Regions from separate parts of the Pseudoalteromonas sp. T1lg22 genome, predicted to be linked through region 1. Evidence: predicted binding sites of a transcription regulator. Region 1 holds the regulator's gene; the other holds the start of a gene.

What was found. Region 1 encodes MetJ, which represses methionine synthesis genes. Its sites were predicted from a motif close to TAGACGTCTAGACGTCTA; they were not measured.
Region 2: a site for MetJ is predicted at 6,789-6,806, ahead of metE (5-methyltetrahydropteroyltriglutamate--homocysteine S-methyltransferase). Genes of this name have one in related genera too.

What each region holds. Positions count from the first base shown of each region.
Region 1 covers NZ_PQBY01000006.1:516,127-532,243, reverse strand. Annotated here, with positions in the region: gene hutI (imidazolonepropionase) at 57-1,283, shown strand; gene C2M24_RS04680 (EAL domain-containing protein) at 1,348-3,078, shown strand; gene C2M24_RS04675 (formimidoylglutamase) at 3,106-4,158, opposite strand; gene rraA (ribonuclease E activity regulator RraA) at 4,166-4,687, opposite strand; gene C2M24_RS04665 (phosphatase PAP2 family protein) at 4,869-5,393, shown strand; gene C2M24_RS04660 (MJ1255/VC2487 family glycosyltransferase) at 5,390-6,418, shown strand; gene C2M24_RS04655 (gamma-butyrobetaine hydroxylase-like domain-containing protein) at 6,516-6,890, opposite strand; partial or broken gene hslU (HslU--HslV peptidase ATPase subunit) at 6,933-8,260, opposite strand; gene hslV (ATP-dependent protease subunit HslV) at 8,274-8,792, opposite strand; gene C2M24_RS04640 (SPOR domain-containing protein) at 8,998-9,531, opposite strand; gene priA (primosomal protein N') at 9,551-11,803, opposite strand; gene rpmE (50S ribosomal protein L31) at 11,997-12,212, shown strand; gene C2M24_RS04625 (malic enzyme-like NAD(P)-binding protein) at 12,820-14,067, shown strand; gene metJ (met regulon transcriptional regulator MetJ) at 14,131-14,451, opposite strand; gene metB (cystathionine gamma-synthase) at 14,629-15,789, shown strand; gene metL (bifunctional aspartate kinase/homoserine dehydrogenase II) at 15,805-16,117, shown strand, end outside.
Region 2 covers NZ_PQBY01000023.1:29,155-45,271, reverse strand. Annotated here, with positions in the region: gene prpC (bifunctional 2-methylcitrate synthase/citrate synthase) at 1-307, shown strand, start outside; gene acnD (Fe/S-dependent 2-methylisocitrate dehydratase AcnD) at 386-2,977, shown strand; gene prpF (2-methylaconitate cis-trans isomerase PrpF) at 3,038-4,213, shown strand; gene C2M24_RS13135 (hypothetical protein) at 4,265-4,654, opposite strand; gene C2M24_RS13130 (Nif3-like dinuclear metal center hexameric protein) at 4,817-5,569, shown strand; gene C2M24_RS13125 (LysR substrate-binding domain-containing protein) at 5,826-6,716, opposite strand; gene metE (5-methyltetrahydropteroyltriglutamate--homocysteine S-methyltransferase) at 7,018-9,291, shown strand; gene pyrC (dihydroorotase) at 9,412-10,455, shown strand; gene C2M24_RS13110 (isopenicillin N synthase family dioxygenase) at 10,686-11,525, shown strand; gene C2M24_RS13105 (DUF3307 domain-containing protein) at 11,591-12,352, opposite strand; gene C2M24_RS13100 (hypothetical protein) at 12,377-12,967, opposite strand; gene nagK (N-acetylglucosamine kinase) at 13,314-14,210, shown strand; gene nagA (N-acetylglucosamine-6-phosphate deacetylase) at 14,260-15,381, shown strand; gene nagX (transmembrane glucosamine N-acetyltransferase NagX) at 15,470-16,117, shown strand, end outside.

The DNA of each region.
Region 1 (16,117 bases):
GTAACATGGCGCATATTTTCTTGTCTATACAAGTAGGGCTAATTTTGGAGAACCGCATGCAAATTGATCAGGTTATTATTGATGCCAATATCGCGACCATGGTTGCATCAGAAAACGATGACTACGGTATTATCGAAAATGGCGCCGTATTGCTAAGCGGCGATAAGATCGCTTGGGTGGGCCCCATGGCTGAGATGCCACAAGTGGATCTGCTGTCGTTACCCGTGTACTCCGCTGGCGGTGCCTGGTTGACGCCTGGCTTGGTTGACTGTCACACCCATATTATCTTCGGTGGAAATCGCTCTCAGGAGTTTGAGCGTCGTCTGCAGGGCGAAAGCTACGAAAGCATCGCTCAACAAGGCGGCGGTATTGCCACCACGGTACGCGCCACGCGTGCGGCCGAGCCACAAGAGCTTTTTACCAAAGCCAAGCAGCGTCTTGATGCACTTATGCGTGAGGGTGTTACCACGGTGGAAACCAAGTCGGGCTATGGTCTGGATTTGGCCAGCGAGATTAAGTTGCTGGAAGTGGCAGCGCTGCTTCAGGAGCACCACCCAGTGCATATCGAAAGCACTTTCTTGGGTGCTCATGCTCTGCCACCTGAGTACAAGGGCGATGCCGATGGTTATATCGACCTGGTATGCGAGCAGATGCTGCCGGCGGTAGCGCAGCAAAAACTAGCCACCGCGGTTGACGTATTTTGTGAAAATGTCGGTTTTAATCAGGCACAGACCGAGCGCGTATTTAAACGTGCCAAAGAGCTGGGTTTTAATGTAAAGCTACACGCCGAGCAGTTATCTAACATGCATGGCACGGCCTTGGCCGCGCGTTATCAGGCATTGTCGGCGGATCACCTGGAGCACCTAGATGAAGCAGGTGTGAAGACGATGAAGGACGCAGACATGGTTGCCGTGCTGTTGCCAGGGGCCTTTTACTACCTGCGTGAAACCAAGTACCCACCTATCGAGCTATTGCAGCGCTATGAGGTGCCTATTGCCATTGCTACCGATTTCAACCCGGGCACTTCGCCCCTGTGTTCGCTGCAATTAATGATGAATATGGCCTGCACCCTGTTCCGCTTAACGCCAGGGCAAAGCCTGCTCGGAGTAACGCGATATGCTGCTAAGGCTCTGGGTCTGAATGACCGTGGTCAGTTGGCTGCTAATATGCGTGCCGACATCGCCTTATGGGATATTGAACACCCATCGCAATTAAGTTATGAATTCGGTACAAATCCGTTGAAAAAGCTTTGGATTCAGGGGGTATTAAGTAAGGCTTTTTAATCATAAGTGACTAAATCCTAAGTGGCCGGGATCTCGGCCACTCACACAGTGATAATAAAAACTTATGATAACCAGTATTCATCTTGGTGCCTTTATTTGTGGCTTATTTATAATGGCCTTATTGATCAGCCTGGTGTTGATCAGCGAACGTAAAGACGGCATCAGTGCGATGTGCTATTCGCTCGCGGGATTGGCCTATGTCGGTGGTCAATGGCATGTCGCCAGCGGTATTTTAATTTTAGTCTTTACCGCACGTTGGTGGTGGTTTTACCGCCATCAAGCACCTCAAATACTGCAGGTGCGGGGCGCACTAGTGGCCCTGCAATTACTGGTTGTTACACTCAATCTGGTGTGGCCATTGCATTTTTCCTGGCTGTGCATCCTGCCTTTGATATTGCAAGTTATGGCCTTTATGGAACTGGAAGGCAACGATGATGAACAGCTGTTAAAGGCTCAGCATAATGAACTAAATGCCCGCAGCCTGCCCGTTATTTCCTGGGGCCAGGCGGTTACTCAATATAACCTGTGGCGCCAAAAGAATAATCATCAGGTTGCCCTCTTGCTATTACAGGTAGAAGGCTATGAGCAGTTAAATCGCTCACTAGGTCAGGAGTTTGCTGAACTGGTTTTGATGCAAAGTCTGGCGCGTATTAATAAGGTGGCAGCGCAGCCAAGCGTTTTGAATCTGCAGCTGCGAGAGCAGTTTGCCATTGAAGTTTTTCAGGTCGCGCCTCTGTGTTATGGCCTGGTGATAGATATCAGTCCGGACAGTCATTGCCATGAGCGTCTAGCCGAAGACATAGCAGCGGTGCTGCAAAAACCCTTTAATTCTCGTCACGGGGTGGTGGAGCTTAAGCCACATATCGCCCTAAGTACCGGTATGGCCGGTGACACTTCGTTGGATGATTTACTACAGCAGGGCTACAGGGCCATCGAATTTCATCCACAGCAACGTATTTGCCATTATCATGACTCGCTTGAGCAGCAGGCTGCCGCTCATCAGCAGCAACTACGCTTGCTGAGCGCGGTAGACTTTGAGCGAGACTTCTCTTTGTATTTCCAACCGGTGATTGGTCTAGAAGAGAATAAGCCCCTTTATGCTGAATTACTGCTGCGCTGGCAGCATCCGGAGCGTGGCATGGTTGAAGCGAAAGACTTTATCCGCGATTTACGTGCCGTGGGCCGAGGTTATAAGCTGGCCTTCCATGTGCTTGAGCGCGCGGCCGAAATGGCTAAGGGACTGAAGATGGAAGGCCTGGGCATGCCGGTGAGCGTCAATCTCTTCGGTGAAGAAATACTGCACGATGAGTTTGTTGAGTTTGCCGGCCGTATTCTGCGTGAACACAGGCTAAAGGCGGGAGATTTAATTATCGAATGTCCGCTGACGGTGCTTATGTCTCTGGATAAGCGCGGCTTGGCTTTATTGACCCGTTTGCATCAGAAGGGGATACACTTGTGTCTGGATGGCATGGGTGAAACACCGTTGTTCTTGGCCAAATTGCCGAAGATCAATCTCGAATACGTTAAAGTTGACCCAAGTCTGACTGCTGATGTCGACTACACCAGTAACAACAAAGCGCTGTTAAACGGCTTAATCGATATGCACCGCCACCTAAATGCCCAAGTGATTTGTCAGGGCGTTGGCACAACGACGCAATTAAGCTATGTAAAAGAGTTTAATGTGCAAGGGGCTCAGGGTTATGTGTTTACCCACCCCTTGCCGGCAGATGGCTTATTGAGCTGGACACGTCAATGGCAGCAAAAAGTGGAACAGCAAAGCGCCCCTAGCTGGTAGAGGCGCTCAAATGCTTAGCTCAGGCTCTTAGCTGTGGTAGCGAGCGCGTAAAAAGGCGATCACTAAAGCGCTAAGCAGTTGCCCGGCGGCATTAAAGCCGGCGCTAAGGCCATTAGGATCCTGACTCGGCGCCGCTTCACATAAATGCAAATAGGCCACATCGCTGTCGCAGGTGGCGTTATAAACATATTGCTCGGCATCATTCAAAGACATACCACGATAATTTAAGGCGCTGGCCGGTGCCAAAGTAATGGCATCTATATCCAGCTCTATGGCCAATGGTGCTTGGTGGGTAAAGCTGTCCAGGGCGTCATTAACACTTTCCACAATCGAGGTTTGTGCCAACACCTTAAGGCTGTGATAGCTGGTGTAGGTGCTTTGATGCTGCGCCATAGCCGCTAGGATGGCAGCATTATTCTTTTGCTGATCCAGCGCCACCACATGATAGTGCTTAAGGTAACCTTCTGTCGCCGCGTAGTGGAAACCATTGCCGCTATGGCGACCTTCAAGGGCGCGGAAATCGCCGTGTGGATCAAGGTTTATGGCATTAACAGCTGTATTGTAATGCTTGGCGCTGGCCGCCAGCAGTGGGTAGCAATTGTTATGGCCACCGCCAATAACTATGGGCGTCAGCCCAGCCTCGAAAATGGCGGTAATAACCGGCTCGATGCGCTGGTCCAGTTCGCCGCATAAGGTGCGTAACTTCGCCAAATCGTCGGCATTACCGTTATCGAGGGCCTGACTTTGCTGTTGTAAGTCGGCACAGTCGACCTCACCGAGTAGTAAGACGTCCTGCACCGGGGTAAACTCATTCACCGGGATATTGAGGAACTTCGACAAAAAGGCACGAAAACCTTGGTCTGCGCCGCCTTTGCCGAGATTGGCTCTAGGGCCTATGTCTTCGGGAATGCCGACAACGACATAGCGAATACCGAAATCTTTGGCGTCTTTTAGCGCCTGGCTAAATTCCACCTCGGTATCGAGCAGGGCAATGCTCTGAAATACTCGCTGCTCGGCGCTGCGGGCGGCGACTAAATCGGCAATGCTCTGTTCGTCATAGATATTAACTGCATATTCCATAGCGGCATTAATCGTTTAGGCCAATAAGCTCATCGTCCTCGACATATTCGAGTTCAAGCTCCTCGGCGGAGATAATAATACCAGTGCTATCGGCGTAGAGATAATCATCTTCATAGAAGGAAACGCCGGCGAAATTAACCGGAACGCCTTCTTCGCCAGGGGCGAGGTTATCGGCGGCCACGGGAATGGAGGCAATGGCTTGAATGCCCAGCTCCAATTCTTCGAGCTCATCGACATGACGCACGGCACCATAGACAATGATCCCTTCCCAATTGTTTTCCACCGCAAGTTCCGCCAGTTCTATGTCGATTAGGGCGCGACGGGTTGAACCACCGCCATCGACTAAGAGTACCGAATTGGTACCGTCTTGTTGCAAAACTTCGCGAATAAGCTGGTTACTTTCAAAACACTTGATGGTGCGAATACGCCCGCAAAAGGCGCCGCGGCCACCAAAATTAATGAACATAGGTTCGAGTACATCGACTACATCAGCAAAGTGATCACACAGTTCAGAGGTACTATATTCCATCGGACTCTCCTAGAGACTTTGTTGTCTCAAGTATACCTAGGTTATGGGGCTTAGCAAGCTAAGGTATTGACCTATAAAGAGCAACAAAAAAGTTAGACATATTACTGTCTAAAAAACGTCATGTATCTGTTATTTTTGCTGACTATATTCAAAGCTATGAACATATTTCAGGCGAAAGAGCATGATACTTGCGCAATTGGATCGTTTTGATCGGGCGTTATTTAAGGTGTTGTTTCGAGCTAGGTACCGGCGTTGGCAGCATCATGGCATTCGTTTGATGTCGCGATCCGGCGACGGCATCTTGTATGCTTTGTTTGGACTTTATTTGTTGATTTACAGCACGCCGGAGCAAATTACCTTGCTGCTGGTCTTGCTGCTTGGTTATGCCATTGAGCGGCCTATCTACTTTTTCACCAAAAACCTGTTCCAGCGTGTCCGTCCCTGTGATGTGTTAACCCGTTATGCCCATATTCGTCCCAGTGATAAATTTAGTCTGCCCTCGGGGCACAGTGCCGGGGCCTGGGTATTTGCGGTGATTGTTGGTCATTTTTATCCGCAGCTTGCACCCTATTTATATGCTTGGGCAACACTGGTGGCCTGCTCACGGGTGTTTCTCGGGGTGCATTACCCGTTAGACATAGTTTTAGGCTCGTTACTTGGGTACGGCTGCGCCGTATTTGCATTACTTATCACAGGGATTTTATGAAGATTCTTTATGGCGTACAAGGCACAGGGAATGGCCATACCACCCGCGCTCGGGTGATGGCAAAGGCATTTGCCAAGGCTGGTGTGGAAGTAGATTATTTGTTTTCCGGGCGCAGTCGCGACCAATATTTTGATATGCAGGAGTTTGGCTCTTTCCAGGCCCGTCAAGGCTTAACCTTTGTTACCGAACGTGGCCGTGTAAATGGTTTAAAAACGCTGAAAAATGCCAAGGTGTGCGAGCTAATTAAAGATATACGCGAGCTAAACCTTAAGCAGTATGATTTGGTGATGAACGACTTCGAGCCTGTTACTGCCTGGGCCGCCAAGCGCCAAAAGGTACCCGTGGTGGGCATGAGTCATCAGGCCGCGTTTCTCTCGAACAGTGTGCCTGTGACCGGCGACAACATACTTACTAAGGCCATGATACGTAACTTTGCGCCCGCCGATGTTTACCTGGGCGTGCACTGGCAGCCTTTTGATGACTCCATTATTCCGCCTTTTATTGAGCATGCCGGGCCGGTCGACAGCGAATATGTGGATAACAAGGTGTTGGTTTATCTACCCTTTGAAGATCTCGATGAGGTTATTGCCTATCTCAAGGACTTCCCGGGCAAGGAGTTTTATTGCTACCACCCCAAAGCGGAAGATAGATCCGAGGCCCATATCCATTTACGTAAACCGTCCAGGCTGGGTTTTTTACGGGATCTGGCCAGTGCCAGTGGTGTTATTGCTAATGCCGGTTTTGAATTGTCGAGCGAAGCCCTGACCCTAGGTAAAAAACTGCTGTTGAAACCTCTTAACGGTCAGTTTGAACAGCACTCTAATGCCCTGACTCTGCAAAATATGGAACGCGCCCATGTGATGCATTTTCTGGATCAGGACGCCCTCGATGATTGGCTTAATATGGATAAAAAAGAGCGCATCAACTTCCCTCATGATCCGGCGCCACTTATTTCCTGGCTGATGGCGGGACAATGGCAGGATAGACAAAGGCTGAATCAGCAACTCTGGCAGGGCGTGCTCTAGCTCTTTATTGCTCGAACTAGTTTTGTTACTGCTCTTCACTGAACACAAAAAAGCCGCAGATGCGACTTTTTTAATGCTTGTGTATCGTGCCTTTCACTTAGGGAGTGACGCGAATAGCAATGCTGGCATCGCGCTGGGCATTGGCCGCTTTTAAGCGCTCAAGGTAGGTTTGCCAGAGTTGCTCGGCATGGCTGCAAAGCTCGGCAAGGTAACCAAAGCTATAGAGCCCACTTTGGTGGCCATCATCAAAGTGCAGGCGTACCGCGTAGTGGCCAATGGCCTCAATTTCACCGATAGCCACCGCCTTTTTATTGGTTACCAGCTTTGGCGGCCCCTGATGATGCCCCTGCACCTCGGCAGAGGGCGAGTGCACGCGCAAAAACTCGGCGCTTAGACTTACCTGCTCGCCATTATCAAAATGAATATCCAATACCTTGGTACGGCGATGATAATGTAACGTCTTGACCAGCATACTGTTCCCTTAAAACAAAGAAGGGGCGCAAGGCCCCTACGCTTATAGAATAAAGCGACTTAAGTCTTCATCCTGAACCAGGTTACCCAGATGCTGGTTAACGTAATCGCCATCCACGATTAGGGTTGTACCGGCTTTATCACTGGCCTCGAAGGAGATCTCCTCCATCAGACGCTCCATCACAGTATGCAGACGACGGGCACCGATATTTTCGGTCTTCTCATTAACCTGCCACGCGGCCTGAGCAATGCTTTCAATGGCATCCTCGGTAAATTCAACACTCACCTCTTCGGTGTTTAGCAGGGCGATTTGTTGCTCCGTTAATGACGCATGAGGCTCGGTGAGAATGCGCTTAAAGTCGTTCGCGCTTAGTGCATCAAGCTCGACACGAATCGGCAGACGACCCTGGAGTTCTGGGATCAGATCCGACGGTCTAGCCATTTGGAATGCACCCGATGCAATAAACAGGATATGGTCGGTTTTTACCATGCCGTACTTGGTGCTCACCGTAGAGCCCTCGATAAGAGGTAGCAGATCGCGCTGTACGCCTTCACGGCTTACATCCGGACCACTGCTCTCACCACGTTTACAGATCTTGTCGATTTCGTCTAGGAAGACGATGCCGTTTTGCTCAACTGCATCAATGGCCAGCTCTTTCACATCTTCTAGGTTTACCAATTTCGCCGCTTCTTCTTCAACCAGGAGCTTAAAGGCTTCCTTGATCTTCAGCTTGCGCTTTTTGGTTTTGCCGCCAGACATGTTTTGGAACATGCTCTGTAGCTGATTGGTCATCTCTTCCATGCCTGGAGGCGCCATGATCTCAACGTTGGCACCTTGCTCGGCAATATCGATCTCAATTTCTTTGTCATCCAGCTGGCCTTCGCGCAGCTTTTTACGGAATGCTTGGCGCGTTGAGTTGTTCTCGCTTGGCTGTGTTTCACCCCAGCTGTCTTTTGCCGGTGGTAACAGGGTATCAAGAATGCGCTCTTCGGCCGCTTCTTCGGCGCGGAAGCTGTGCTTCTTAGCCTGTTGGTCGCGAACCATTTTAAAGGCAATTTCGACCAAATCGCGAATAATCGTCTCAACTTCCTTACCAACATAGCCCACTTCGGTGAATTTAGTGGCTTCAACCTTTAAGAAAGGAGCATTGGCAAGCTTGGCCAAACGGCGGGCAATTTCTGTTTTACCCACACCGGTTGGACCTATCATAGGATGTTTTTTGGGGTCACTTCCTGGCGCAGGGCTTCATCAAGCTGCATCCGGCGCCAGCGGTTTCTAAGGGCGATGGCGACGGCCTTTTTGGCATTAGCTTGACCAATAATGTGCTGATCAAGTTCATGGACGATTTCTCTGGGAGTCATGGCTGACATGGCTGCTCCTTAATTACAATTCTTCAATGGTTTGGAAGTTGTTAGTGAATACGCAAATATCACCGGCTATCTTAAGGCTCTTTTCAACGATTTCTCGTGCTGATAGCTCGGTATTCTCTAACAGTGCAATAGCTGCGGCTTGGGCAAAGTTGCCGCCGCTGCCGATGGCGATAAGGTCGTGCTCGGGTTGTACCACGTCGCCATTACCGGTAATGATCAGTGAGGCTGTTTCATCGGCTACCGCCAACAGGGCTTCAAGGCGTCTGAGAGCACGGTCGCTGCGCCAGTCTTTGGCCATTTCCACCGCTGCCTTGGTCAGATTTCCCTGATACATTTCCAGCTTGGCTTCAAAACGCTCAAACAGGGTGAAGGCGTCTGCTGTGCCACCGGCAAAACCGGCGATCACCTTGCCGTTAAACAAGCGGCGTACCTTGCGGGCGTTACCCTTCATTACCGTGTTGCCAAGGGAAACTTGGCCGTCGCCGCCAATAACGACTTTGCCTTCGCGGCGTACAGAAACTATCGTAGTCATGTGAATCCTTTGCCCCAAATCAAACTGGGCTTTGCTGAGTCTAATAGCGAGGAAGTATGGGCGAGGTTCGGGGATTTCAAGGTATAATACCAATTCACTTGAATAGCTAAGCATTCTAGCGGGCTAAATATCATGCTCACGGCGTTGGAATTGGTATAAGGCGAAAACCCCGCAGATTGGCTGTGTTTTTGCTGGGGGCTGAGACTTATTGCCACAGCCAGATGCCACAGCCCATGATTTTGGCTTGGCGTTTTAGTTTGTTTTTATCACTCTCGGCACCGCGCTTGGTGGCGTATGGGCCTAAGCGTACTTTATACCAGACACCGTTAGTGCCTTCGGTATGACGGATTTCGGCGACCAGGCCGGTGAAGGCAATTTTCGCTTTTAAGGTTTCCGCCTGAGCATAGGTTCTAAATGAACCGCACTGCATAACGTAAGGGCCTTTTTGCTCAACTTCTTTGACCTCAACCTCTATCTCGGCCTGCTTTATCTCATTGATAAACTCCGGTGTTTCCGGTTTGTTTATAATGGCTTTCGGCTCTTGCTTGGGCGGTTGCTTTACCTGTTCCACGGCTTGTGGGTCGGCATTATTCTTGATATACCACAGGCCATAACCAAAGCCCGCGAATAAAATAATGGCGGCGATAATTAGCAAGATAGGCAGCTTCCTTTTCGGCGGTGCTTTTTTCTTAGCACCGCGCTGGGGTCTTTTGCGATTTATGTAGTCGTGTTGAGCCATACCTGTGTGTTGCTTCTCTTTACATCATATCTATAGGGTCAATGTCTAAGTTCCAGCGCACCTTTTGTGCCAGCTTATGCGAACCTAGGTAATCGATAAGTTGTGCCACAAAGGCGTGTAATGCGCCTCGATCGGCACCCTGAATATGCAGCTGGTATCTAAATTTACCAGCAACGCGCTCCATGGGGGCGGGGATCGGCCCCAATAATTGTATCTTAGGGATGCGGGTTGCGGGAACTAAATCCGTTAAAAAACGAAGTACTAGCGATAAATCGTGGGCTTCGGCGCGTAATAAGGCCAAATGACTATAAGGTGGCAGCTCAGTTTCCTGTCGTTCCTGCAGGGCGTAGCGGGCAAAATGTTGATAACCGTTATTAACCAGATCCTGCAATAGCGGATGTTCGGGAAAGTGGGTTTGCAATAAGACTGTGCCCGGCTCACCGCTTCGACCCGCACGCCCGGCCACTTGGGTAAGCAACTGCGCCAGATGTTCGGTGGCGCGAAAATCGCAGGAATGCAGTCCGGCATCGACATCGAGAATAATCACCAGGCTGACGTCGGCAAAGTGGTGACCCTTGGCGAGCATTTGCGTGCCCACTAAAATACGGGCGCCGCCTTGGTTGATACGTTCGAGCTCTTCTTCCAAACTTCCTTTCTTACGGGTTGAGTCCCTGTCTATGCGGCTGATGGCAACGTCAGGGAACTGGGTCGTTAAGGCTTCTTCCAGTTGCTCCGTGCCCAGGCCTACCGGGTGTATCTGTGTGCTGCCGCAGTCCGGGCATTGCATCGGTGGCGGCGTTTGTTCGCCACAGTGGTGGCAGACCAGTCGGCGCATGGATTTATGATAGGTGGCGCTGGTGCTGCAACGGGGGCAGTCGCTAAGCCAGCCACATTCGTGACAGATAAGCGAAGGTGAAAAGCCGCGGCGGTTTAGAAACACCATGACCTGCTTTTGGCGGCTTAGCTCTTTTTGCATATAGGCCAGGCTGGCATGGCTTAAACCCGCCTGCAGATATTGGCCCTTGATATCGATAAGCTCAAAGTGGTTATCGCTGCTGGTTTGGGCGCGCTGGGTTAATGACAGCAAGTGGTATTTGCCCTCAATTGCCCGGTGAAGGGTTTCCAACGCCGGTGTGGCACTGCCTAAAACCAGCGGAATATTATGTTGTTGGGCGCGATAGGCGCTCAGATCGCGGGCATGGTAACGCAGGCTGTCTTGTTGTTTGAATGAGGCGTCGTGCTCCTCATCGACTATGATCATGCCCAAGGATAAAAACGGCATAAAAATGGCCGAGCGAGTACCTATGACTATGGCGCAGCTGCCTTTTTGGCAAAAGCGCCAGGTTTGCAGGCGCTCGTTATCGGTCAGTGCCGAGTGCCAGAGCATAATAGGAGTGTCGGGGAAGCGGCGGCGAAAACGGTTAACCGTTTGCGGCGTCAGGCCGATTTCCGGCACCAGTACCAGCGCCTGTTTCCCCTGTTTTATCACTTCTTCCAGGCATTGCAGGTAGACTTCGGTTTTTCCGCTGCCGGTGACGCCCTCGAGTAAAAAGCTGGTAAAGCCCGAGCTTTGATTGATGGCGCTGCAGGCCACCGCCTGCTCGGCGTTAAGTCGTGGCTTGCTTGCTACCTTTATTTCATTGTCCCGCCAATGACTGGAAAATTCGATGCTTATCTCGGCCAGGTCTTTACTAACTAGGGCATCGATAGTGGCCTTGGTAAAGCCCAGGGCTTTTACCTCGGTTACCGGCGATTTACCGGACTGTGCTAACTGCGACATCAGCGACTGTTGTTTTTTCGCCCTTAAGGTGGGTAAGGCGCGGCCCTTTTCGGTAAGCTGAATATAGTTAATGCTGGTTTTATCTATGTCGTCGCCCTGGCGCAGCGCCTTAGGCAGAGCGGTAAAAATAGTCTCACCTAGGGGGTAGTGATAATAACGGGCGGTAAACTTCAGCAATTGTATATGAGTGGCGTCGATAATAGGGGCGCTATCAAGCACCCCAAGCACCGCCTTAACCTTGTCTTTGGGTAGTTCAGTTCTGGCCTTACGAGCCAAGACCAAGGCGGTCACTTGGCGGTTAGCAAAGGGCACAGAAACCCGCATACCGGGTTCAAGGCTTGCCGCCAGCTTAGGGTCGACCAGGTAGTCAAAGCTGCGGTGCAGAGGCACCTTGATTGCCACTTCCACATAGCATTCTTCCTGAGTTGGCAATAGGTCGGTTTGTAGGGCGCTTGGTAAAGACGACAAGGGTGAACTCACAGCATCAGACATGCTGTTAATGTACTAAATTCATGGCAAGGTGAATAGCGGCAATTAATGCTTGAACATTAAACAGGAGTTCAATAAAATACGCGGCCTTAAGGGTGCTGAGCGAATATTATTGGTCTTGGCACATTGAAACTAACGCGTATGGTGCCGAACTTCGGGTTTGGAGAGCGATACGGCCTATTTAGAGGTAATCCCCATGAAAGAAGGTATCCACCCTAAGTACGAAGCAATCAATGCAACGTGCTCTTGTGGCAACAAGTTCGAAACTCGTTCAACTTTGTGTAAAGACATTCACCTTGACGTATGTTCAGAGTGTCACCCTTTCTACACTGGTAAGCAGAAGATTCTTGACACAGGTGGTCGTGTTGACCGCTTCAATAAGCGTTTCGGTGCGCTTAGCAGCAAGAAGTAATTCATTGCTTATTAGAAAAAAGCACCCTAGGGTGCTTTTTTTGTGCCTCTTACTTTTTACGGCACCTATCCAATACCAATTCTGTCTTCTACATAGAAAAATTCCAACACCGTGAGCATGATATTTAGCCCGCTAGAAGTAAGTGAATTGGTATCCTATCCTGTTTACTCTCTGATCGCTTGATTAACACAATTACTCTGGTCCATTCCCAGTATTGATATAAGCCATTTTGCATTTACTCTTTGTAAAGGTATTAATGAAAAGCGGCGATAATGCAGCTAAAAAGCATGAACATGTAGATGTTTGGGTAAATCCAGTTAAATCGTTGCATTTTTTGTGTTTTTATTCGCTATTGTTATATAAATTGCATTTTTTATATCTTTAGTTATGATTAACGCAGTTTTTATTGCTTTTTTTGACCCAAAAAAGGCATGGGAATATCGCTCATGCTAGGGGAAATTAAAATAATTAACCGGGATAATGATGCTAAAACCGCTTAATTTCGCGTAACAGGATAGACCTGATATTACTTGGAATATAGCCGGAAAAGCAGTATTGTTGCCTGATACCTGAACTCTCACCAATATTTCTAGCAGGATACTTTTTCATGTCAGACTTTCGTCAACAAGCTCTTGATTATCACGCTTATCCCGTTCCAGGCAAAATCAGCGTTGAGCTGACTAAAAGTGCGGAAACGGTCAATGACCTAGCTTTGGCTTACAGCCCAGGTGTGGCTGAGCCGGTGCGCGAAATTGCCGCCGATGCCAACAATGCCTATAAATACACTGCGAAAGGCAATATGGTTGCGGTTATTTCTAACGGCACGGCAATTTTAGGCTTGGGTAATTTAGGTCCGTTGGCATCAAAACCTGTAATGGAAGGTAAAGCCTTATTATTCAAGCGCTTCGCAGGCCTTGATTCAATCGATATCGAAGTTAAACACCGCACCACGGAAGATTTTATCAACACGGTTGAAAATATTGCCGATACCTTTGGCGGTATTAACCTTGAAGATATCAAGGCACCTGAGTGTTTTGAAATTGAAAAAGCGCTGATCGAGCGTTGTAATATACCTGTATTCCACGATGACCAACATGGTACCGCCATTGTAACTGCGGCGGGCATGCTTAATGCTCTTGAGATTCAGGGTAAAGATATCAACGATGCCTTGATCGTTTGTTTAGGTGCTGGTGCAGCGGCTGTGGCCTGTATGGAGCTGTTGATTAAATGTGGCGCCCAGCGCGAGCACATCTATATGCTTGACCGTAAAGGTGTGATCCACACTCGTCGTGACGACCTGAACGAATATAAGCAAATGTTCGCAAACAACACGGATAAACGCACTCTGCAAGACGTGATCGCCGATGCCGATGTATTCGTGGGTGTATCTGGTCCAGATCTACTTTCTGCGGACGAGTTAAAGCTGATGGCCGACAAGCCAGTGGTATTTGCCTGTTCAAACCCAGATCCTGAAATTAAGCCAGAAGTGGCGCACGCTGCCCGTCAAGATTTGATTATGGCAACCGGTCGCTCTGATTACCCGAACCAGGTAAATAACGTTCTGTGCTTCCCGTTTATCTTCCGCGGCGCCCTGGATGTGCGCGCAACGGCTATTAATGATGAAATGAAGATTGCCGCTGTTGAAGCTATTCGTAGTATAGCTAAAGAGCCGGTACCACAAGAGGTATTGACCGCATCAGGTGTGACCGAGCTGGAGTTTGGCCCGCAGTACATTATTCCTAAGCCAATGGATCCGCGTTTATTGCCTCGCGTTGCTAAGGCGGTAGCCGAAGCCGCAGTGGCAACTGGTGTAGCGCAAATCGAGCTGCCAGAGGATTATATGAGCGATAAGTAATTTCCTTGTCGCCAAAAAAAAGCCCCAAGTTTTGCTTGGGGCTTTTTTTATGTGTTTGGAAAATCAATCATCACCGATCTCTGGGATCTCTAAGCCCATTTCCGCCATGATCTTACGCACTTCTTGCGGCACCTTCTCCGGATTATCCTTACGTAAGTCTTCATCGCCAGGCAGCGGTTGTCCGGTAAAAGCATGTAAAAATGCTTCGCAGAGCAATTCACTGTTGGTGGCATGACGCAGGTTGTTCACCTGGCGTCGAGTGCGTTCATCTGTTAATACTTTTAAAACGTTGAGCGGGATTGAAACGGTAATTTTTTTTACCTGTTGGGCTTTCTTACCGTGTTCCGCATAAGGGTGAATATACTCACCATTCCACTTGGCCATAATTTGCGTCTTGTTCTTTGGTCACTTAGGCATCAATAAGGGCGAAATTCTATCGTGTTGGAAAGGATAGTCAAATATTCCTCATATAGCTATTTAGACGTATAAATGTTTTGACTTCTATATTTGGATATTTTAACCTTTTGGACGTCTAAACATCCATTTCTGATTGGAGGCACTATGCCTAAGTTAAGTAAACAAACCATAGCGGTGCGCCACGGCATTGAAGCCGACCAACATCATGGTGCAGTTGTGCCCCCAATTTATTTATCCACTACCTATTCTTTTGCCGATTTTGATACCAAACGTCAGTACGACTATGGCCGCAGCGGTAATCCCAATCGCGATATTCTCGCAGAGGCTTTGGCCGAGCTTGAAGGCGGCGCCCGTGGCATCATTACCGCTACCGGCATGGCGGCGGTGCACCTGGTAACACAGTTGCTGACGCCCGCAGATACCCTTGTGATCCCCCATGATTGTTATGGCGGCAGCTACCGATTATTTACCTCCTTGGCCAAGCGCGGTTTATTAAAAGTGAAGGTGGTGGACTTCACCACTGCCGAGTGTTATCAGCAGCTTATCGATGCCAAACCTAAATTGGTATGGATTGAAACCCCCAGTAACCCAATATTGCGCCTGACCGATATTAAGGCCGTATGCGCGGCCGCAGCTCAAGTGGGTGCTTTGGTGGCAGCGGATAACACCTTCTTGTCACCTGCGCTGCAAAACCCATTATTGCTGGGCTGCGATATCGTGGTGCATTCAACAACCAAGTATATCAACGGCCACTCGGATGTGGTCGGTGGTGCTGTGGTTTGTAAAACTCCTGAGCTTGGCGAAGAGCTGGCCTGGTGGGCCAATAATATTGGTATTACCGGTGCGCCTTTTGACAGTTACCTGATTCTGCGCGGGTTACGTACCCTGAAAGTGCGTCTGCGTCAGCATGAGAAAAACGCCCAGGCTATCGCCGAATACCTGCAGCAGCACCCTGAGGTAGAAAAGGTTTACTATCCTGGTTTGGCAAGTCACCCACAGCACCAATTAGCTAAAGCGCAGCAAAGTGGTTTTGGCGGCATGGTGAGCTTTGATATCAAAGGCGAACTAAAAGACAGCGCCAAGTTCCTCACCTCAGTGCAGCAATTTACCCTGGCCGAGTCCTTGGGTGGTGTTGAAAGCTTAATTTGTCATCCGGCGACCATGACTCATGCGGGCATGGACAAGGAAGCACGCTTAGCGGCGGGCGTGGGTGACACCCTTATTCGTATTTCTGTGGGCATTGAAGATCAGGAAGATTTGATCGCCGACCTTGAACGTGCTTTTGCACAACTTCATCAGAGCTAGGTTGGAGCAGATAAAATGGCCAAGGTAGTACATAAATTTGGTGGCTCTAGCCTAAGCAGTGCGGCGCGTTATCATGCGGTTGCTAATATTGTTCTCGCTCATAGTCAGGTCGGTGACATAGTGGTGGTGTCTGCCGCCGGTAAAACCACGGACACCCTGGTTAAGCTCTGGCAGACATTCGAGCAGCAAGATCAGCATAGCGGTATGGATGTGATAAGCCTGTTGCGCAATCACCAGCAGGAGCTGATCCAGGAGCTGCTAAGCGGCGAGCGCAAAGCTCAGGTGTTAACTCAGCTGGAACAAGAATTAACACATGTATGGCTAGGAT
Region 2 (16,117 bases), on a different contig from region 1:
CAAAAAATGGTCAGAGCGTTTGGCTCAAGAGGTAGGCGATGATGTGCTTTACCCTGTGTCTGTACGTTGTGAAGAAGTGATGTGGCGCGAGAAGAAGCTATTCTGTAATGCCGATTTCTTCCACGCTTCGGCCTATCACTTTATGGGCATTCCAACCAAATTGTTTACGCCTATCTTTGTAATGAGTCGCGTAACGGGCTGGACTGCACACGTGAAAGAGCAGCGTGCTAACAACCGTATTATCCGCCCAAGTGCGGGTTATATCGGCCCAGAAGCGCGCCCTGTACCTGAGCTAAGCGAGCGCTAAGCCACGGCTTAGCCACCTTGCCTGTCGGTGCGGCACATTCGTTGGCGCACCACATCCATTCGCAATGTAGAGATGATTATGAATACCCAATACCGTAAGACGCTGCCGGGCTCAGAGCTGGTTTATTACGATACCCGAGCGGCCGTTGATGCAATCGAACCTGGCGCCTACGATGGCTTGCCTTATACCTCTAAAGTGCTTGCCGAGAATCTGGTTCGCCGTTGTAACCCAGAAGATTTAACGCAAAGCCTAGAGCAACTTATTTATCGTAAGCGCGAGCATGATTTCCCTTGGTTCCCGGCCCGCGTGGTGTGCCACGATATCTTAGGTCAAACGGCGCTGGTGGATCTTGCCGGTCTGCGAGATGCCATTGCTGCCAAAGGCGGCGATCCGGCCAAGGTAAACCCAGTAGTACCAACTCAATTGATCGTTGACCACTCGTTGGCGGTCGAAGCACCGGGCTTTGACCCAGACGCGTTCGAGAAGAACCGTGCTATTGAAGACCGTCGTAACGAAGACAGATTCCACTTTATTAACTGGACCAAAACAGCGTTTAAAAACGTTGATGTGATCCCGCCGGGTAACGGCATCATGCACCAGATCAACCTGGAGAAGATGTCGCCGGTGATCCAGGTACGCGATGGCGTCGCCTTCCCAGATACCCTGGTAGGTACCGACAGTCATACCCCGCATGTTGATGCGCTGGGCGTAATCGCCGTGGGTGTGGGTGGTCTTGAAGCCGAAAGCGTGATGCTGGGTCGTGCCTCTTACATGCGCCTGCCGGACATTATTGGTGTTGAGTTGACGGGTAAGCCGCAGCCGGGCATTACCGCCACAGATATCGTACTGGCGCTGACCGAATTCCTACGTAAAGAGCGTGTGGTTTCAAGTTACCTTGAATTCTTCGGTGAGGGTGCCTCGCATCTGACTCTGGGCGATCGTGCCACCATCTCGAATATGACACCGGAATACGGCGCCACGGCGGCCATGTTCTATATCGATGAGCAAACTATCGACTATTTGAAACTGACGGGCCGTGAAGACGAGCAGGTGAAGCTGGTTGAGCAATATGCCAAAGAAACTGGTTTGTGGGCCGATGCCATGACGGGTGCGAAATACGAGCGCGTATTAAGCTTTGATTTGTCCTCTGTGGGTCGTAATCTGGCCGGTCCATCAAACCCGCATGCCCGTTTAGCGACAGCGGACTTGCAAGCCCGTGGTATCGCCAAGCATGTTGAGCAAGAAGAGGGCCTGATGCCGGATGGCGCGGTCATTATCGCCGCTATCACCAGCTGTACCAATACCTCTAACCCGCGCAACGTGATTGCCGCAGCCTTGTTAGCCCGTAACGCCAACAAGTTTGGCTTAGTGCGCAAGCCTTGGGTTAAAACCTCACTGGCACCGGGTTCAAAAGCGGTAAAACTTTATTTAGAAGAAGCGAACCTTCTTCCTGAGCTGGAAGCCCTGGGCTTCGGCGTAGTGGGTTTTGCCTGTACCTCATGTAACGGCATGAGTGGCGCGTTAGACCCGAAAATCCAGCAAGAGGTGATCGAGCGCGACCTTTACGCGACGGCGGTACTCTCAGGTAACCGTAACTTTGATGGTCGTATCCACCCCTATGCTAAACAGGCCTTCCTGGCCTCACCGCCATTGGTGGTGGCGTATGCCATTGCCGGTACTATACGTTTCGATATCGAAAAAGATGCCCTGGGATATGATAAGCAAGGTCAGCCTATTACCTTGAAGGATCTATGGCCAAGCGACGAAGAAATCGATGCGGTTATTGCCAAGAGCGTGAAGCCAGAGCACTTCCGTCAGGTGTACGAACCCATGTTCGATTTAGACGTGGATTACGGTGAAAAGAACAACCCATTGTACGACTGGCGCGAAATGAGCACCTATATTCGTCGTCCACCTTATTGGGAAGGGGCGCTTGCGGCACCGCGCACCATGAAAGACATGCGTCCACTGGCGGTGCTGGGTGACAATATCACCACCGACCACTTGTCGCCGTCGAATGCGATTCTGGCCAGCAGTGCGGCGGGTGAATACCTGGCGAAAATGGGTCTGCCTGAAGAAGACTTTAACTCGTACGCCACGCACCGTGGTGACCACCTAACGGCCCAACGTGCAACCTTCGCTAACCCTAAGCTGTTTAACGAAATGGTGCGCGATGAAAACGGTGAGGTGAAGCAAGGTTCACTGGCGCGTATTGAGCCAGAAGGCCAGGTTACTCGTATGTGGGAAGCCATTGAAACCTATATGGAGCGTAAGCAACCGCTATGTATCGTTGCCGGTGCCGACTATGGTCAGGGTTCAAGCCGTGACTGGGCAGCCAAAGGCGTTCGCCTAGCGGGTGTGGAAGTGATCATCGCCGAAGGTTTCGAGCGTATTCACCGTACCAACTTGATTGGCATGGGTGTGTTACCTCTGGAGTTTAAAGCGGGTGAAAACCGTAAGACCTTTAACCTTGATGGTAGCGAGACCTATACGGTGTTAGGCGAGCCAGCACCGGGTGCGGATATGCAAGTGCAGATCACCCGCGCCAATGGTGAACAGCTGACTATTACCACCAAATGCCGCCTTGATACCCAAGAGGAATTGTCCATCTACAGTGCAGGCGGTGTATTGCAACGCTTTGCGCAGGACTTCCTTGAAGGCTCAGTATAAATTGCAGAAGGTGAGAGCCCATTTTTAGAGGTGGGATCTCACCTTTTTTTGAGGTTAATAATGACACAACAGCTAAAAATACCGGCAACCTATATGCGCGGAGGCACCAGTAAAGGGGTGTTCTTTGCACTGCATGACTTGCCTGCACAAGCGCAGCAGCCGGGCGCCTATCGTGATGCCTTGCTTTTGCGGGTCATCGGCAGCCCTGATCCGTACGGCAAACATACCGATGGCATGGGTGGGGCGACATCCAGTACCAGTAAAACGGTGATCTTATCCAAAAGCGATAAGGCGGATCATGATGTTGACTACCTGTTTGGCCAGGTTGCTATCGACAAGCCGTTTATCGATTGGAGCGGTAACTGTGGCAACCTAACCGCTGCGGTGGGTGCTTTCGCCATTAATAATGGCTTGGTGGATGCAGCACGCATTTGTGAAAATGGCATCACCGAAGTGCGGATCTGGCAGGCCAATATTCACAAAACCATTGTCGCTCATGTGCCTATGTGTGATGGCTTGGTGCAAGAGCTTGGTGACTTTGAACTCGATGGTGTGACCTTTCCCGCCGCTGAGGTGAAGGTCGACTTCTTATCGCCTGTCGGTGATGGTGCAGTACTGCCAACGGGTAACCTGGTCGATACCTTAGTGGTGCCGGGCGAGGGCGAGCTACAGGCAAGTTTTATCAATGCCGGTATCCCTACTATTTTCGTGAATGCCAGCGAGCTGGGTTACAGCGGGGCAGAGCTGCAGGACGATATCAATAATGATGAGCAGGCCTTAGCACGCTTTGAGCGTATTCGTGCTTATGGTGCGGTGCAAATGGGGCTGATCAGTGATATTGAAGAGGCGAAAACGCGCCAGCATACGCCGAAAATCGCCATGGTGGCACCGGCAAGCAGCTATGTGGCATCCAGCGGCAAGCGCATTGATGCGGCAGATATAGATGTACAGGTTCGCGCCTTGTCCATGGGTAAGCTGCACCATGCCATGATGGGCACCGCCGCCGTTGCCATCGCTACCGCGGCCGCCATCGAAGGCACCTTGGTGAACCTGGCTGCAGGTGGTGTAGCACGCCAGTCGCTGACCTTTGGCCACCCTTCAGGCACGCTGCAAGTGGGTGCAGCGGTAAATATGCTTGATGGTCAGGCTGATGTGCACAGTGTCAGCATGAGCCGCAGTGCCCGCCGCTTAATGGAAGGCTGGGTGCGTGTACCAGATCCTGAATTAGGCGAGTAGACATAAAAAAAGCCGCTTTAAGCGGCTTTTTTTATTAAAGCAGAAGGTGAATTAGACAACGCCGCGCGGTAGGCGACAGTCGTGCTCTTTCTCTGCAAGCTCTTTAATCCAAAATTCTTCGGCAGTGAAACCATCTTTGTTTTCACTAACGACAGTAAAGGCAGCCTTTTTCTCAGTTGCTTTTGCCGCAGGAGCCGCTTTTTTGGTTGTTGTTTTTTTGCTTGCTTTGGCAGGAGCCTTTTCTTCTACTTTAGCGACTGTTTCTGTTTTACCAGAAGTAAGCTCTTCAGTAAGTTCAGCTACCTCAGCAAGGCGCATGTTTTTGCCGCCATCAATGCTGTACCAGCCAGGCTTGGTGGTGATTTCTGGCTTTTTGCCATTCGCCGCTTCATACGCAGCTTCAAAAGCAGCTAACACTTCTGTTTTGTCTAGTTTACTCATCAAAAGATCCTAGTCGTTAACGCAGGTTAATTTTATTACAAGTATATATTTATACCCATTTGTCCTGGGATTTTCAATTTTTTGTGGCGAAATTGCTAATTTCCTTTATTTTTTCCGCCAATGACGGGAAAATTTAGGCCTAAATTAGGTCATGAGGTGATTATGAAACGCAACGAGCTACTCGCTATTTTGAATGCCAAGCTGGCACCGGAGCAAATCAAAGACTTTTGTCCCAATGGTCTGCAGGTTGAAGGCACCGAGCAAATTAAAAAAATCGTCACCGGAGTGACCGCCAGTCAGGCCCTGGTCGATAAGGCCATAGAGCTGCAAGCCGATGCCCTGGTTGTGCACCATGGCTACTTTTGGAAGGGGGAGTCGCAAGTGATCAGTGGCATGAAAAAGCGCCGCCTAAAAGCGCTGCTGGCGGCGGATATCAACCTGTTCGCCTACCACTTACCCTTGGATGTGCATCCCGAGCTAGGTAATAACGCCCAGCTTGCTAAGCTACTGGGCATCGAGATCCTTGGCGGCATGGAGCCGGGACCAGTTAGCGTGCCGGTGTGGGGTAAGCTCAACGAGCCTGTCAGTGGCGATGAATTTGCCAAGCGCATTGAATCCGTGCTCGGGCGCACGCCGCTCAGCTCTGTGGTGCGCTCTGAGGTGATTGAAACCATAGGCCTGTGTACCGGCGGTGGTCAGGGTTATATCGACTTGGCGGCGGCGCAAGGTTTGGATGCCTACCTGACCGGCGAGGCCTCGGAGCAAACCATACATAGTTCCACCGAGCAGGGCATAGATTTCTTTGCCGCCGGGCACCACGCCACTGAGCGCTATGGTGCTAAGGCCTTGGGGGAATTTTTAGCGGATGAGTTTGGTTTGGATGTAACCTTTATCGACATCGACAATCCGGTATAAAGATTATACCAATTCACTTAAATAGCTAATCACCCTAGCGGGCTAAATATCGTGCTAACTGTGTTGAAATTTTTCTATGTACGCCTACACGGATGTAGGCGGTAGAGCGGCGCAGGAGCCAAAGCCGAGAATAACTACATAAAAAATTTCCGCCTTGTTATCACATCATTTATCCAGCGCTATATCTGATCACATACTTAACAGAATTGGTATTAAAAGGAGCCAGGGGCTCCTTTTTTATTGTCGCTGCAACAAATTATTTGCGGCTGTTATTTTGCTTACAGGTATTAAGGAAGTGGCGGTAAACCGGGTTATCCTTCATTTCTTTTTTCATCGCCAAATACATGGGGCGGTTCAATCCCAGGGCGCCTAAAGGAATTGACTTGATCAAGCCCTGAGCCTCATAGGGCGTCACCAGCCAATCCGGCAGGGCGGCCACGCCCATGCCTGCACTGACCAATTGGAAAATCAACAAGCCCTGATCCACGGTTTTTAAGGTGCCATCGAAACGGGCATTTTGAATAAAGTGTTTGAATATATCCTGTCGTTCCCGCGGAATAGGGTAGGAGATGATGGTCTCATCTTTTAAATCTAAGGCGGTCACATAAGCTTTATTGGCCAAGGGGTGGTCCGGCGCCACGATAAGCTTGAGTTTAAAATCAAACAGGTGGGCAAATTCCAAGCGATCCGGCTCACGAATGTCCGAGGTCAGAACCAGATCTAAATCCCCATCAAGCAGCTCGGGAATGGCGTCATAACTAAACCCGCGCTCATAATCTACATGGATATCCGGCCAGAAATTATTGAATTCTTTAATGGTCGGCAGCAACCAGTGAAAACAGGCGTGGCATTCCACACTTAGGCGCAGTTGCGAAATAGGCTGATTTAAACTTTCTTTCAGGCGGCATTTGGTGGCTTCGACCTTAGGTAACACATCCTGCGCCAGTTCTAATAGCAGCATGCCTTGGGGGGTAAAGCGCACCGGATGGGTTTTACGCTCAAACAGCTGACAATCCAGCTTGTTTTCCAAGTCTTTGATTTGGTGAGATAAAGCTGACTGGGTTAGAAATAATTCACGGGCGGTATTCACTAAAGAACCGGTTTCTTTCAAGGTGGCTATGGTTTTAAGGTGTTTAATTTCAATCATCTTTAGTAAATCTCATAAAAGCCAGTCACATATCTCATAATGATTGCGACTAAACCGCGCTGGATAAATCTATAAAAGTCTAGACGGCTAAAAAATTATCACTTTTATACTCAGTTGGCTATTAAAAGATAAAATTCATTGTGAAAAATGTCTATTTTCTCTGTTTTTAAATTTATTCAGCGTTGAGTTAACGCGCTGATATGAATTTAATTCATTAGCAATGTGAGTAAGCTTCGTTTGTGTCCCCAAGATCTGAGAGGTAATGTTTGGCCATCTAAACAGCTAAACGGATATTTACATCATGGCACGTATACATAACTTAGGTTTTCCCCGTATCGGCAAACGCCGCGAATTGAAATTTGCTATCGAGGCCTACTGGGCTGGCGATATTACTCAGGAAGAGCTGCGCCAGCGCGGTGCGCAAATCCGCCAAGAAAATTGGGCAATGCAAAGCGAGGCCGGCATAGAGCTTGTGCCGGTGGGCGATTTTGCCTGGTACGATCAGGTGCTATCTACCTCTATGCTGGTAGGAGCCATTCCGGCGCGCCATCAAAGCGACAGCAGCAATGCACTGGATACCCTGTTCCGTATCGGCCGTGGTCGTGCACCAACGGGCTGCGCCTGTGCCGCCAGTGAGATGACCAAATGGTTTAATACCAACTACCACTATATCGTGCCTGAGCTAAGTGCCGAGCAGCAGTTTGCCCTGAGCTTTAACGAACTTTTTGAGCAGGTAGAAGAAGCGCAGAATTTGGGTCACAACGTTAAGCCCGTGCTGGTTGGCCCGGTGACTTATTTGTACCTGGCTAAATGCGCCGGGGACGAGTTCGATAAGCTCACCTTGTTGGAGCGCCTATTGCCTGTGTATCAACAGGTGCTGGCCAAGTTGGCGGCACAAGGGGTGGAGTGGGTGCAAATCGATGAGCCAATTTTGGCCTTGGAGCTGGATACCCACTACCGCAGCGCTTTAACTAAAAGCTTCGCCGCCTTGGCAAATCAGGGCGTGAAGCTGCTGCTGGCGACTTATTTTGATGAGGTGAGCGCCTACTTAAAAGATATCAGTGAGTATGCCATCGATGGCGCGCATTTCGACTTGGTGGCTACACCGCAAAACATTGAAGCGCTGGACAAAGCCCTTGGCGAGCAGCGGGTGTTGTCTCTTGGGGTGATCAACGGCCGTAATATTTGGCGCGCCGATCTCAGTGCCATCTATGAGCAGGTGCAAGATATTGCCGCCCAGCGTGGTGATTCATTGTGGCTGGCGCCATCTTGCTCTTTATTGCATACCCCGGTGGACTTGGAGCAAGAGCAACTGCTGGACGGTGAATTGAAAAGCTGGTTGGCCTTTGCCAAGCAAAAAGGCGAAGAGCTTAATTTGCTGAAAGTGGCTCTGGAGCGCTGCAACACGCAAGATATCGACACCTATAGTGCACCGGTGAAAAACCGCCGTACTTCAAGCAGGGTAAACAACGCGCAAGTGCAGCAGCGTGTGGCTCAGTTAAGTTTGGATCACGGTCAACGTCAAAGCGAGTTTGCGGTGCGTGCTGAAAAACAGAAGGCGGCCCTGCAATTGCCACTGTTGCCGACTACTACTATTGGCTCCTTCCCGCAGACATCGGATATTCGTAAGGCCCGTCGCGACTTTAAGGCTGGGGAGTTAAGTGCCCAGGCTTATGAGCAGCAGATGCAGGAGCAAATTCAATATGCGGTGCGCGAGCAAGAGGCACTGGATATAGATGTATTGGTGCATGGTGAGGCGGAGCGTAACGACATGGTCGAATACTTCGGTGAATTGCTCGATGGTTTTGCCTTTAGCCAGTTCGGTTGGGTACAAAGTTATGGCACCCGCTGTGTGAAGCCGCCTTTGATCTGGGGTGATGTGTCTCGCGCCGCGCCTATGACATTACAATGGACCCAGTATGCGCAGTCGCTCACCGACAAGCATATGAAGGGCATGCTCACGGGTCCTGTGACTATTTTGTTCTGGTCTTTTGTGCGCGATGATCTGGATAAGCCGACCATTGCCAAGCAAATCGCCCTGGCGCTGCGTGATGAGGTGGTGGATCTGCAGGATGCGGGCATTAAGGTGATTCAAATCGATGAACCGGCGTTTCGCGAGGGTATGCCACTTAAAGCCAGCCAGTGGCAAAGTTACCTTGATTGGGCGGCCTATGCCTTCCGTGTGTCGGCCAGCGGCGTTGATGACAGCACGCAAATTCACACTCATATGTGTTACAGCGAGTTCAACGACATTATTGGCGCCATTGCCGCCATGGATGCGGATGTGATCACCATAGAGACATCGCGCTCGAACATGGAGCTGCTCGATGCCTTTGAACACTTCGATTACCCCAATGATATTGGCCCTGGGGTGTATGATATCCATACCCCGAATGTGCCTGAGGTCAAATGGATCAAGGACTTGATCCACAAGGCGGCGGCGAAAGTTCCGGTTGAGCGCCTGTGGGTGAACCCGGATTGCGGCTTGAAAACCCGAGCCTGGCCGGAAACCCGTGAGGCCCTGCAAAACATGGTGATTGCCACCAAGGAGCTGCGCCAAGAATTAAGCGCCTAGCAAAAAGAGTCATAAAAGAGCGGACGTTATAAATGTCCGCTCTTTTTTAAGCCTTTCTCACCCTTTACTTTCACAGCCTTCCCTCATAAGATCACACTAAATTTCTAGTGGATAAGCGCAATGACACATACCCCGCAACGTATTACCCTTACTCGTCCTGATGATTGGCACATTCACCTTCGTGATGGCGAGCAACTAAAAGACACGGTAAGAGACGCCAGCCGCTATATCGGCCGCGCCATCATCATGCCTAATTTGGTGCCACCGGCGACCTGTACCGACACGGCGCTAGCTTATCGTGATCGCATTATGGCTGCGGGGCCAAAGGCGCATTTTGAACCCCTGATGGTGCTGTATCTCACGGATAACACCACGGCTGATGAAATTCGCAAAGCCAAGGCATCGGGTAAAATCGTTGCTGCCAAGCTGTATCCAGCCGGTGCGACCACCAACTCGGACTCAGGTGTGACCGATATCGAAAACATCTACCCTGTGCTTGAAGCCATGCAGGAAGTAGGCATGCTGTTGTTGGTTCACGGTGAGGTGACCGATTCAAGTATCGATATTTTCGACCGTGAAAAGGTCTTTATCGAAACCAAACTGAAGAAGGTAGTGAAGGACTTCCCTGAGCTTAAAGTGGTGTTAGAGCACATCACTACCAAGGATGCGGTTGAGTTTGTAAGCTCGGCCTCGGCCAATGTGGCGGCGACCATTACCGCGCATCACCTGCTTTATAACCGCAACCATATGCTTGCCGGTGGCATTCGTCCGCATTATTACTGCTTGCCTATCCTTAAGCGTAATACCCATCAGGAAGCCCTGATCGAAGCCGCCACCAGTGGTAACAGCAAGTTCTTCCTAGGTACCGATTCGGCGCCACACCTTAAGGACAAAAAAGAAGCGGCTTGTGGTTGTGCTGGTGCATACACGGCGCACGCGCCACTTGAGCTATATGCTGAAGCCTTTGAACAGGCCGGTGCTCTGGACAAGCTTGAAGCCTTTGCCAGCCACTTCGGTCCTGATTTCTACGGCATTGCCCGCAATACGGATACAGTGACCCTGGTACGTGAGCCGTGGCAAGTGCCGCAAAGCTACCCGCTGGGAGAAGACAAGGTCATTCCTATTTGTGCCGGTGAAATGCTGAACTGGCAGGTAAAGGACTAAGCTCCAGATTACTCTTAGAAAAAGCCCGATTTGTTATCGGGTTTTTTTATGCCTGTAAGGATTAGCCGCCAAGATGGATGGCGGGGTGTTGATCTGCCGCAAGCAAGTTGCAGAGCCCTGCCTTTAGCGGACAATTGTCCTTATGATCTAAAGTGGCTTTGACTAAGCTCTGGCGCTAAAATTAAGCACAGTCAGTGCTTCTCGCGCTATAACAAACAGGTGAAATAACCATGCACTTACCGACAGTGGACTATCAATCGCCGAACGCGCCAGCCGAATTTGTCGAATCGCTTCGCAATACCGGTTTTGGGGTGTTAACCAACCATCCGATCCCACAATCGCTGGTGGAGTCAATTTATCAGGATTGGCAGGCTTTTTTTAACTCAGAGCAAAAGCATGAGTTTCTTTTTGATAAACAAACTCAGGACGGTTATTTCCCACCCGAGATAAGTGAAGTGGCCAAAGGCTGCAAGGTTAAAGACATCAAAGAATACTACCATGTCTATCCTAAGGGCCGGGTACCTGAGCAGCTGGAAGAGAAAATTCGTGAGTATTATCGCTTGGCCAATGAGTTTGCCAGCGAATTACTGAGCTGGGTGCAGGCCCATGCGCCGGCTGATGTGCAGGCTAAGTTCTCCATTGACCTTAAAGACATGATCAAAAATTCGGAGCAAACCTTACTGCGTATTTTGCACTATCCACCGATGACGGGCGATGAAGAGCCGGGCGCCATTCGTGCCGCCGCTCATGGCGATATCAACCTGCTGACCGTGCTGCCTGCGGCGAACGAGCCGGGGTTACAGGTGCAAACCAAAGAGGGTGGCTGGCTGGATGTTCCAAGCGACTTTGGTAATCTGATCATCAATATCGGCGATATGCTGCAAGAGGCATCTGGTGGTTACTTCCCATCGACTATTCACAGGGTAATTAACCCAACGGGTAAGGCTTCGACCAAGTCGCGTATCTCGTTACCCCTGTTTTTGCACCCACGCCCAGATGTGGTGCTGTCTGAGCGTTACACCGCCGACAGTTATTTGCAGGAGCGTTTACGCGAACTCGGCGTAAAATAACGCCCATAGAGTGACCACAAAAAAAGCCCGTTAAAAACGGGCTTTTTTGTTTTGGATTTGAAAGTTTAGCTTATCAGTAAGGCACGGGCCGCCAGGCCGATACCGAGTGTGATCACCACGCTGAGTAGGGTGCCTAACATCACATACTCGGTAAGTTGTTTATCCTTGGCATTGGTTAAATCGCCAAAGCGAAAGACCGACTTGGCTGCAAGCACAAATCCCACCCCAGCCAATTCATCGATTATGATAAAGGTCAGCATAAGCAGGCGCTCTAACAGGCCGATGCTGTGCCCGGCCTGTGGCAGCGTTGTTCTCTTATCAGCAGCGATGCTGGCGGGCAGGTGCCAGCGCTCCAGCAGCATACGAATGGCCACGGAACTGGGGTTAAGCACTAATAAATAGGCGAGCAACAGCACATAAGTATTACTGTGCATCAGCTGAGCGTTAAACCACAGGCCGAGTGTATCGGCATCCGTTAAATAGCAGCTTAGCGCCACAAGAATAAGAATATGCGCGCCTTGGTCGACAATAAAGGGCACAAAGCCACGGCTGCTGTAGGATTTGGCAACATCAATCAGCCAGTGGCTGGTCATAATAAGTGCGGTGGCCGCCAGCACAGGGAGCCAATCACCGAGGCCGTAATAGCACTCCCAGGCCCACAATAAGGCGCCGCTTAGTGCTCCGTGCACCAAGGTATGCAACACCAACTTAGGGGATTTAAAATGGCGTTTATTGCGCTGGTGAACCCAGCTTAAGGGTTGTAAAAAAAAGTCGGAGACCACATGGGCCAACAACAGCCCAAGCAGCAGGGCGATTTGCTCATTCATGTGTGTACTCCTTGGCGGCGACCGCTAGAAATTCATCGAGCAAATGATATTGCCCGGCATTGAGTAATTTGGTGACATTGGCTCGTGAGCTGCCCAGCTGAGCAGCAATAGCGGCATGATCCTTGTTTTCCAGCCAGTGATACCAGTACAGGGCCTGGGCTGCTTTTGACTAGTGTGGTTAATTAGATGGTCAAGGAAGCGGATGTTTAAGGCAAAGCTGGCGCTCAAGGGGCTTTGATAGAGGCTTAGACTCAGGCGCTTGTTTTTAATCGTATCCAGTCCCTTACCGGAGAGCATCAGGGCGGCGCCGGTGGCGGTTTTTACATCCTGGCGATAGTTATCAATTGGCCCTATAGCTTCGCTAACACGGGCATCAAGGGCATGGCTGCGCAAATAAAGACGTAACATCAAGGTCGCTTGTAAAGGGATAGGGGCCTTGCCAAGAATGCATTGAAAAGCATCGCCGCGGTAAATGTTGAAGTGCCCATCAAAGCGTTCGCACAGGGCGCGCAAGCCTTGCTCCAAGGTATAAAGCAGACCGTCGTATTGTGCGCCTGCCTGCTCGCTGGAGCCGACAATATCGCCGCTCAGTACTGTGTAATTGGCCGTGGACATAGATCTCCGTGCAGTTTGGTTACTTAATTGAAAGTAACTGAAAATGGTTACATCTTTATTTGTAACTAAATATAGTTACTCCCCCTTAAAAGTACAAGCTTTGCTTTTTCTTGCCAGGAATGCCTGTCTTTTTGGTGTATTTAGCCAGGTGCTTAAAATTAGCAAACCATAACGATATCAGATAGCTATACCGCAAATGGGGTTTTTGTTGATAAATTCTAAAAAAGTTAATGACAACGCTGTCATTAATTGGGTAACATAATTTCAACATGAAAGAGCAGGTGGTTTGAGGCAAGGTGCGTACAGCGTTTTTGCCCGGATTGAATTAAGGTATAGAGGTCTGGTAATGAGGGTAGACGCGGCAACGCAGGAACAGCTATTTATTGGTATCGACGGCGGGGGAACCAAATGCCGGGCGACCATTTATAGCCCCACGCATGGAGTCTTGGGCACTGGCCTTGGCGGGCCCGCCAACCCCTTGCATGGTCTGGAGCGCACCTTGGAGTCGATCATGATGTCGACCCAACAGGCGTTGCGCGATGCCTCTATGAATTTGCACAGCGTTCATGAGCTGGTGGCCGGTTTAGGCCTGGCCGGGGTTAATTTGCCAAGCTTGTATGAACAGATCAGTGGTTGGCAGCACCCCTTTAAAAAAATGTACCTGACCACGGATTTGCACACCGCCTGTATTGGTGCCCATGAAGGGCAGGATGGGGCGGTTATCATCACGGGCACTGGCTCCTGTGGGTATGTCACCGTTCAGGGCAAGAGCAAAAGCTATGGTGGTCATGGTTTTGCTCAAGGCGATAAGGGCAGTGGCGCCTGGCTCGGTCTTGAAGCATTAAAGGCAGTGTTGCTCGATTTGGATGGTTTAGGGCCCCATACCCAGCTTACGGCTATGTTTACCTTACACTTTAATACGCAATCGGCGATGGTGATTGCCGAACAAATGGCAGGCCAACCCTCAAGTAGTTATGCTAAATTGGCACGTATGGTCTTGGATGCGGCGCAACAGGGCGATCCTTTGGCCACCGAGATAGTTAAAGATGGTGCCCGATATATCAGCATGATGGCCAAGCGCTTGTTGGCACTTGAGCCGCCGCGTTTATCCATGATTGGCGGCCTGGCAGAGCCCCTGCAGCCGTGGCTGGATGCGGATATTGCCGCGCGTGTCGCAACGCCCAAACAGCCGCCGGAATTAGGGGCGGTTTACTTTGCGCAACAATCGTTGGCACAGGAATAAATCGGCGCAAGAATAAATTGGCACCACAGACTCTAAGGTTATAAATAAAATGAATACAGCCTTCCATGCTCAGCGCTTATTTGATGGTGAACGTTTTTTAACAGACGTCTATTTTCAGGTGCGTGCGGGAAAATTGCATTTCCTGACATCGCCACAAGATCAGGCCACTCGACTTGAGGGCTTAGTGGTACCTGGGTTTATCGATGTTCAGGTCAATGGTGGTGGCGGTGCGTTTTTTAATGCCGAGCCCAACCTTGCCTGTCTCAAGAAGATGGTGCATGCCCATGGTCAATTTGGCACCACGGCCATGATGCCGACCCTGATCACAGATGATATTAAGGTGATGGGCGCTGCGGCCGACGCCATTGCTCAGGCTATCAGCGCTCAGGTGCCGGGTATTGCCGGCGTTCATTTCGAAGGGCCGCATCTGAGTTTGCCCAAAAAAGGCACTCACAGTGAGCAGTTTATTCGTCCTATCAGCGCCGCAGAAATGGCCATTTACGAGCGCGATGATCTGGGTCTGAAAATGCTCACCCTGGCGCCGGAGCATGTCAGTATCGCCGACATCAAGCGTCTGGTGGCCTTGGGTGTTAAAGTCTCCCTTGGCCATACCAATGCGGATTATGCCACCACCATGGCGGCTCTCGATGCCGGCGCCGATGGCTTCACTCATTTATTTAATGCCATGTCACCTTTTACCTCCCGAGAGCCCGGTGTGGTGGGTGCAGCCCTTTGGCATGACAACAGCTGGTGTGGATTGATAGTGGATGGTCATCATCTGCATCCTGACTCTGCCAAGCTGGCCATTCGTACCAAGCAGCGCGGCAAAATCATGCTGGTGACAGATGCTATGCCGCCGGTTGGCACAGACGCCACCGAGTTTGATTTCTTCGATGGTCGTAAGGTGTACCGCACCGGCGATCGTTTGAATTCCAGTACCGGAGAGCTGGCGGGCAGTGTGCTCGATATGGCCAGTGCCGTGCGCAATACGGTCAATACCCTGGATATTAGCCTTGGCGAAGCGCTACGAATGGCCTCCCTTTATCCGGCGCACTATTTGGGCTTACAGAATACTAAGGGGCGTCTGCTGGAAGACTTTGATGCCGACTTTGTGGTGCTTGACCAGCAACTGCAGGCACAGGCAACCTACCTGGGCGGGCACTTGCTTTAAGGTTAATCCCTGGAGACCCCGCAGGCAGTAACGCGGGGCTTTTTATTGTGCCCAGCCAGAAATGCGAGCGGGCAACTAGTGAGAGTATATGACAACAACTGACACGGTTAAAAAGAAGCAACGCCTGGCCTCTTTGGATGCCTTACGCGGCTTCGACATGTTTTGGATCCTTGGCGGTCAAGGCATATTTGCCGCACTTTTGGTGTTAACGGGTTGGCAGGGTTGGAAGGCATTTGAGGCCCAAACAGTGCACTCACCTTGGCATGGCTTCACCTTTTATGATCTGATTTTTCCGCTCTTTATATTCTTATCGGGCGTGGCCATGGGCTTAAGCCCTAAACGCATCGACCATTTACCTCTTAAGGAACGACTGCCTTATTACCAAAAGGCGCTGAAACGACTGGTTATTTTATCAGCCTTTGGGGTGCTCTATAACCATGGCTGGGGCACCGGCATGCCTATGGCGCTGGATGAAATTCGCTACGCCAGTGTGCTTGGCCGCATTGCTATTGCCTGGTTTATTGCCGCCATGCTGGTCTGGCACACCTCGATGCGCACTCAGGTGATGGTGCTGGTTGGCATCTTAGTGGGTTATTGGCTTTGGCTTTGTTTTATTCTCGTGCCCGGTGGCCTTGCCGGTGACCTCAGTGCCGAGGGCAGTTGGAACGCCTGGATTGATCAGCGCCTGTTACCGGGCATTAGTTATCAGAATAGGCCGGTTGATCCTGAGGGGATA